Thermochromatium tepidum ATCC 43061: one gene and its partner. The protein of the gene in region 1 interacts with the protein of each later gene in a pairwise test. Links are inferred from orthologs where the notes say so. Each region holds a gene or a part of one and is shown on either strand. Other genes may lie near its edges.

What was found.
Region 2: the proteins of ybgC (region 1) and acpP interact in binary tests that used the Escherichia coli proteins (3 or more experiments, as listed by UniProt). The link is inferred for Thermochromatium tepidum ATCC 43061 from one-to-one orthologs.

Annotation. Positions count from the first base shown.
Region 1 is NZ_CP039268.1:657,002-660,146, reverse strand. The notes cover bases 252-3,077. They hold ybgC (tol-pal system-associated acyl-CoA thioesterase), read right to left. Parts: upstream 1,963-3,077; coding sequence 1,540-1,962; downstream 252-1,539. Other genes in these bases: ilvC (ketol-acid reductoisomerase), read right to left, coding at 2,045-3,061; tolQ (protein TolQ), read right to left, coding at 854-1,528; tolR (protein TolR), read right to left, coding at 389-832; tolA (cell envelope integrity protein TolA), read right to left, coding at 252-386. Outside these bases: more of tolA, read right to left, coding at 1-251; ilvN (acetolactate synthase small subunit), read right to left, coding at 3,123-3,145.
Region 2 is NZ_CP039268.1:1,971,711-1,974,990, reverse strand. The notes cover bases 11-2,971. They hold acpP (acyl carrier protein), read left to right. Parts: upstream 11-1,353; coding sequence 1,354-1,590; downstream 1,591-2,971. Other genes in these bases: fabF (beta-ketoacyl-ACP synthase II), read left to right, coding at 1,706-2,944; fabG (3-oxoacyl-ACP reductase FabG), read left to right, coding at 456-1,196; fabD (ACP S-malonyltransferase), read left to right, coding at 11-463. Outside these bases: more of fabD, read left to right, coding at 1-10; pabC (aminodeoxychorismate lyase), read left to right, coding at 3,000-3,280. UniProt on the Escherichia coli protein: Carrier of the growing fatty acid chain in fatty acid biosynthesis.

The DNA of each region.
Region 1 (3,145 bases):
GCGAGACGCTGGGCCTCCAGCTCGGCCGGATCGGGTTGGGGTGATTGCGGCTCGGACGGCTGGGGTCGTGCGGGGCTTTCAGCCACCGTGGGATCGGGTACAGGCAACTCAGATTCAGGCAGCGCCGGAACCGACCTCTCGCTCCCACGACCCGTCTCCGGCGTCGCGCCCTTCGGTAATTCGGGCGTTCCGGTCTCCAGATCGGAGACCAGCGCCTCCAGCGCCCGATCCGAGACCAGACTCGCCTGGACCACGCGCGCCTTGGAGACGATGTCTGACCTGGGCTTGAGGACATCGACCCCGACGAAGAACAACAGCGCAAAGAGCAGATGCAGTCCGAGCGACCCATAGAAGGCGCGCGGATTGACGCGCAAGATCTCCCACATAATCAGGGCTCGCGGCGCTCCGGCGGCGCGGTGATCAGCCCGACCTCGGGCGCGCCGGCCTTCTGGGCGATGGCCATGGCACGCACCACGCGCCCATAGTCGACCCTGTGGTCGCCGCGCACCAGGACCGGCGTATCGGGCCGGTATTCGAGCGCCACCCGTAGCCGATCATAGAGGATCTGGTCGCTCGCCGGCTGGTCCTTCTCGGCGCCGAGGTCGAGATAATAGTCGCCGAACTGATCGACGGTGATGACCACAGACTCGGTGGTCGGGCCTGCGATGGCGCCGGCCCGGACCTGGGGCAGATTGACCTTGACCCCGCTGGTGATGAGCGGGGCCGTCACCATGAAGATGACCAAGAGCACCAGCATCACGTCGATATAGGGCACGACATTGATCTCGGCCATGAGACGACGGCGGGTACGGCGGCGGCTGTGCTTGACCATGCGTCAAAGCCCCCGGCCCGCTCAGCCGCGCCCCTGGCGCTGGAGCAGGGTCGCAAACTCCTCGATGAACTCCTCGTAGCGGTTATTGAGCCGCTCGACCTGGTTGGAGTAACGGTTGTAGGCGATGACGGCCGGGATAGCAGCGAAGAGTCCGATCGCCGTGGCGACCAGCGCCTCCGAGATCCCGGGCGCGACTAGGGCCAGGGTCGCCTGCTCAAGGTTACCGAGGGCATGGAAGGACTGCATGATGCCCCAGACGGTGCCGAATAGACCGATGTAGGGGCTGGTCGAGCCGACGGTGGCCAGGAAGGCGAGATGGGCCTCAAGCCGATCCATCTCGCGGCTTAAGGCCACGCGCATCGAACGCTCGGCCCCTTGCAGCACGGACGCCATGTCGGTGTCCTCGACCTTGCGCAGCCGCACGAACTCCTTGAAACCAGAGCGAAAGATCACCGCCAACCCCTGACCGCCCTGCTCGTCCTGGCTCAGATCCTTATAGAGCGCACCTAGGTCGCCGCCGGACCAGAAGCGCTCCTCGAAACGATCGGCCAGCTTGCGCGCGCGTCCAAGGACGCGGGCACGGTCTAGGATCAGGGTCCAGGAGATGATCGAGGCCGCGACTAGCACGAGCAGCACCAGCTTCACCACCAGGCTGGCCTCGAGGATCAGAGCGAACAGAGACAGATCGGATGTCATGGGTTTTTTACTCAGATCGCCGCCGCCAGCCGATCCGGAAGCCGGCGCGGACGCAGGGTCAGGGCATCGAGACACACCACCTTGACCGCGCCGCGACAGCAGACGGCCTGATCGGCGACGCGCAGGATGTCCTGTTCAAAGGCCAGACTGGCGCCGCCCTTGTGGCTGAGACTCGAACGCACCGTCAAGAGATCGTTGAAACGCGCCGGGGTCAGATACTTGAGCTCGACCGCTGTGACCGCAAAGATCACGCCCTGTTCCACGCGCAGTCGGTCCTGTTCGAAGCCGAGCGCCCGCAGCCACTCGGTGCGACCACGCTCCATGAAGCGTAGATAGTTGGCATAGAAGACGACACCGGCGGCGTCTGTGTCCTCGTAATAGACGCGTACCGGCCAGTCAAAACTGGACTGTGCGCCTGGAGTCTGGGGCGGCATGCTGGACGTTCCTTGCGACACGAATCCGGACTCCGGCCCCGCGACCGTGCGCGGGAGCCGGAAACGAACTGAAGGGTCGAGATCAGTTACGGCTCTTGTCGACCAGCTTTTTCTCGCGGATCCAGGGCATCATCTCACGCAGACGCTCGCCGACCTGCTCGATCGGGTGGGCGGCGCCGAGACGACGCATGGCCTTGAGCACCGGGGCGCCGGCCTGGTTCTCGGCGATGAACTCACGCGCAAACTGGCCGGTCTGGATCTCGCGCAGGATGCGCCGCATCTCGGCCCGGGTCTCGTCGGTGATGAGGCGCGGGCCGCGGGTCAGGTCGCCGTACTCGGCGGTATTGGAGATCGAGTAGCGCATGTTGGCGATACCGCCCTCGTAGATGAGATCCACGATCAGCTTCACCTCGTGCAGACACTCGAAATAGGCCATCTCGGGGGCATACCCGGCCTCGACCAGGGTCTCGAACCCAGCCTGGATCAGGGCCGTCAACCCACCGCACAGGACCACCTGCTCGCCGAAGAGATCGGTCTCGCACTCCTCGCGGAAGCTGGTCTCGATGATGCCGGCACGACCACCGCCATTGGCCACGGCATAGGCCAGGGCGATGTCGCGCGCCTGGCCGGTGGCGTCCTGATGGACCGCGATCAGCGAGGGCACGCCGCCGCCCTGGGTATAGGTCGAGCGCACCAGGTGGCCCGGGCCCTTGGGGGCGATCATGATGACGTCCAGATCCTCGCGCGGGACGATCTGGCCAAAGTGGATGTTGAAGCCGTGGGCGAAGGCGAGCGCCGCACCCTGTTTGATGTTGGGCGCGATCTCATCGCGATAGAGCGCGGCCTGATGCTCGTCGGGGGCCAGGATCATGACCACATCGGCATCGGCCACGGCCTCGGCGATGGGCTTGACCGTCAGGCCGGCATTGGTGGCCTTGGCCGCCGAGGCCGAACCCGGACGCAGCGCCACGGTGACCGAGACACCGGAGTCCCTGAGGTTGTTGGCGTGGGCATGGCCCTGCGAGCCATAGCCAACGATGGTCACCTTCTTCCCTTGGATCAGTGACAGGTCGGCGTCCTTGTCGTAATACACGTTGATGGTCATGCGATGAATCCTAGTCTTGGGTGGATTGGGCTCGAAAACCGGTTCGAAACGGGGTTTATAGGGTCAGCCCCTTAGCGC
Region 2 (3,280 bases), 1.3 Mb from region 1 along the record:
CTTCAACTCACCCGGTCAGGTCGTGATCGCAGGTGCGTCCACCGCCGTGGCGCGCGCCATCGAGGCCGCCAAGGCCGCCGGGGCCAAGCGCGCGCTCTTACTGCCCGTGAGCGTGCCCTCGCACTGCGCCCTGATGCGCCCGGCGGCCGAGCGCCTGGCCGAGCGCCTGGCCGAGGTAGCGCTGGCCATGCCGAGCGTGCCGGTGATCCACAATGTCACTGTCGCCCCGGCCGCAGACGTCGACTCGCTGCGTCGCCTGTTGGTCGAGCAGCTCTACAGCCCGGTACGCTGGGTGGAGACCATTGAGTCGGTGGTCGCACAGGGCGTGACGACCGCGCTCGAATGCGGTCCTGGCAAGGTCCTGACCGGGTTGAATAAACGCATCTCTGACCATCTAACGACGCTGCCCGTCTTCGATCCGAAGACGCTGGAGGCGGCACTGGAGGCAAGCTCGAATGCTTAAAGGTGAAATCGCACTGGTCACCGGCGCCTCGCGTGGGATCGGACGGGCCATCGCCCTGGCGCTGGCCGAGCAGGGGGCCACGGTCGTCGGCACCGCGACCACCGCGTCCGGTGCCCAGGCCATCGAACAGACTCTGACCGAGGCCGGCCATCCGGGACTGGGGCTGGTGCTGAATGTCGCAGATCCAATCTCGGTCGAGACGGCCCTGGCCCAGATCAGCGAGCGACTCGGCGCCCCGAGCATCCTGGTCAACAATGCCGGCATCACCCGCGACGCCCTCCTGATGCGCATGAAGGACGAGGACTGGGATGCGGTCATCGCCACCAACCTGACCGCGCTCTACCGGCTCTGCAAGGGCTGTCTGCGCGCCATGACCAAGGCGCGCAAGGGGCGCATCATCAACATCGCCTCGGTGGTCGGCGCCATGGGCAACGCCGGCCAGACCAACTATGCCGCCGCCAAGGCCGGGATGCTGGGGTTCACCAAGTCGCTGGCGCGCGAGGTCGGCGCGCGCGGGATCACGGTCAACTGTGTCGCACCCGGATTCATTGACACCGACATGACCAAGGATCTACCTGAGGCCCAGCGTCAGTCCTTGCTCGGTTCCATCCCGCTCGGGCGGCTCGGTCACCCTGAGGAGGTTGCAGCCGCGGTGGTCTTCCTGGCCTCGCCGGGTGCGGCCTACATCACCGGCGAGACTCTGCATGTCAACGGCGGCATGCACATGGCGTGAGGTCTTAGAGGTATTTTTCGTCATTCATTATTGCAAAACAAGACGTTAAATGCCGGAAATCGATGTGGATTCTGGCTTTCATCGCGTCTGGTTTGTCACTAGAATACGCCCTGGCCCAGGGGGGTCGATTTTTGTCATTCGATGAGGAATCAATCTTATGAGCAGCGTTGAAGAACGAGTTCGCAAAATCGTGGTGGACCAGCTGGGCGTGAAGGAAGAGGAAGTCACCCCAGAGGCGTCCTTCGTCGACGATCTGGGAGCGGACTCGCTCGACACCGTGGAACTGGTCATGGCCCTCGAAGAGGAGTTCGAGACCGAGATCCCGGACGAAGACGCCGAGAAGATCACCACGGTCCAGCAGGCCATCGACTACATCAAAGCGCACCAGGCCTGAGACTCGGTGCCTGAGCGAATCGATTTGACGCCAGACGCTGGGCTCCAGCCTTGACTGAAGGGCGCGGCATGGACCGGTCGAAGGTGGCGTTCTGAGCGACGATAGAGGTTAAGTGATGGCAGGCAGAAGGGTAGTAGTCACCGGGTTGGGTCTTGTGGCGCCGGTTGGTCTGGACGTCAAGTCCGCATGGGACAACATCCTCGCCGGAAAGAGCGGAATCAAACCGATCACCCATTTCGATATCGCCCCGTTCAGTACCCGCTTCGGCGGTCCGATCTATGGCTTCGATCCGAGCCCCTATGTCTCGGAAAAAGACGCCAAGAAGATGGACAAGTTCATCCATTATGGCCTGGCCGCCGGCTGTCAGGCCCTTGCCGATTCTGGTCTGGAGATCACGGAGTCCAACTGTCGGCGCATCGGTGTGGCCGTGGGCTCCGGCATCGGCGGTATCACGGGCATCGAGAACAACTACGAGGTCTATCGCGAGAAGGGGCCGCGCCGCATCTCGCCGTTCTTTGTGCCCGCCAACATCGTCAACATGGTGGCCGGCAACCTCTCGATCAAGTTCGGCCTCAAGGGCCCCAATTATTCGATCGTCTCGGCCTGTGCGACCGGCACCCACAACATCGGCGAGGCGGCGCTCATGATCCGTCATGGCTATGTCGATGTCATGTTGGCCGGTGGCGCCGAGATGGCGACCTCACCGGTTGGTATCGGTGGCTTTGCCGCCGCGCGTGCCCTCTCAACCCGCAATGACGACCCTGAGGGGGCCAGCCGCCCCTTCGACAAAGATCGCGACGGATTTGTATTGAGCGACGGTGCCGGGGTCGTAGTGCTCGAGGAATACGAGCATGCTCGAGCGCGGGGTGCCAACATCTATGCCGAGCTGATCGGTGTCGGTATGAACTCCGATGCCTATCACATGACGGCCCCTGCCGAGGACGGGGTAGGGGCGGCCGAGTGCATGCTCATGGCCCTGAACGACGCCGGTCTAAACCCGGACCAGGTCCAGTACATCAATGCCCATGGCACCTCGACCCCGGCGGGCGACATCGCCGAGACGCTCGCCATCAAGCGCGCCTTCGGCGATCATGCCTACAGACTCGCCGTCAGCTCCACCAAGTCAATGACCGGACACATGCTCGGCGCCGCCGGCGGCGCCGAGGCCATCTTCACCATCCTGGCCATCCGCGATCAGGTGGCGCCCCCGACCATCAACTATCACACCCCGGACCCGGACTGCGATCTAGATTATGTGCCCAACACCGCGCGTCAGATGCCGATCGAGGTGGCGCTCTCCAACTCGTTTGGCTTCGGCGGGACCAATGGGACGCTGATCTTCCGGCGCCTCTGACCCTGGTCCCGGAGACAGGGTCTAGGGGCGGTTGGGCAGGGCACGCAGACATGGTATGACCACAACGCTCGAAACCCCTGCCCCGTCTCGGATCCTGATCGACGGTCGGCCCGGTGATCGGCTCTCGGTCCTTGACCGGGCGCTCCACTATGGGGATGGTCTGTTTGAGACCATCCGCCTGGCCGCCGGCGCCCCCTGCCAGTGGCAGCGCCACATGGACCGATTGATCCTGGGCGCGGAGCGCCTCGGCATCGAGTCCCCCGAGACCGCCCTGCTGGCTGCCGAGGCGGCCGAGCTGATCGATGGCCAGGGGGAGGGCGTCCTCAAGCTGATCCT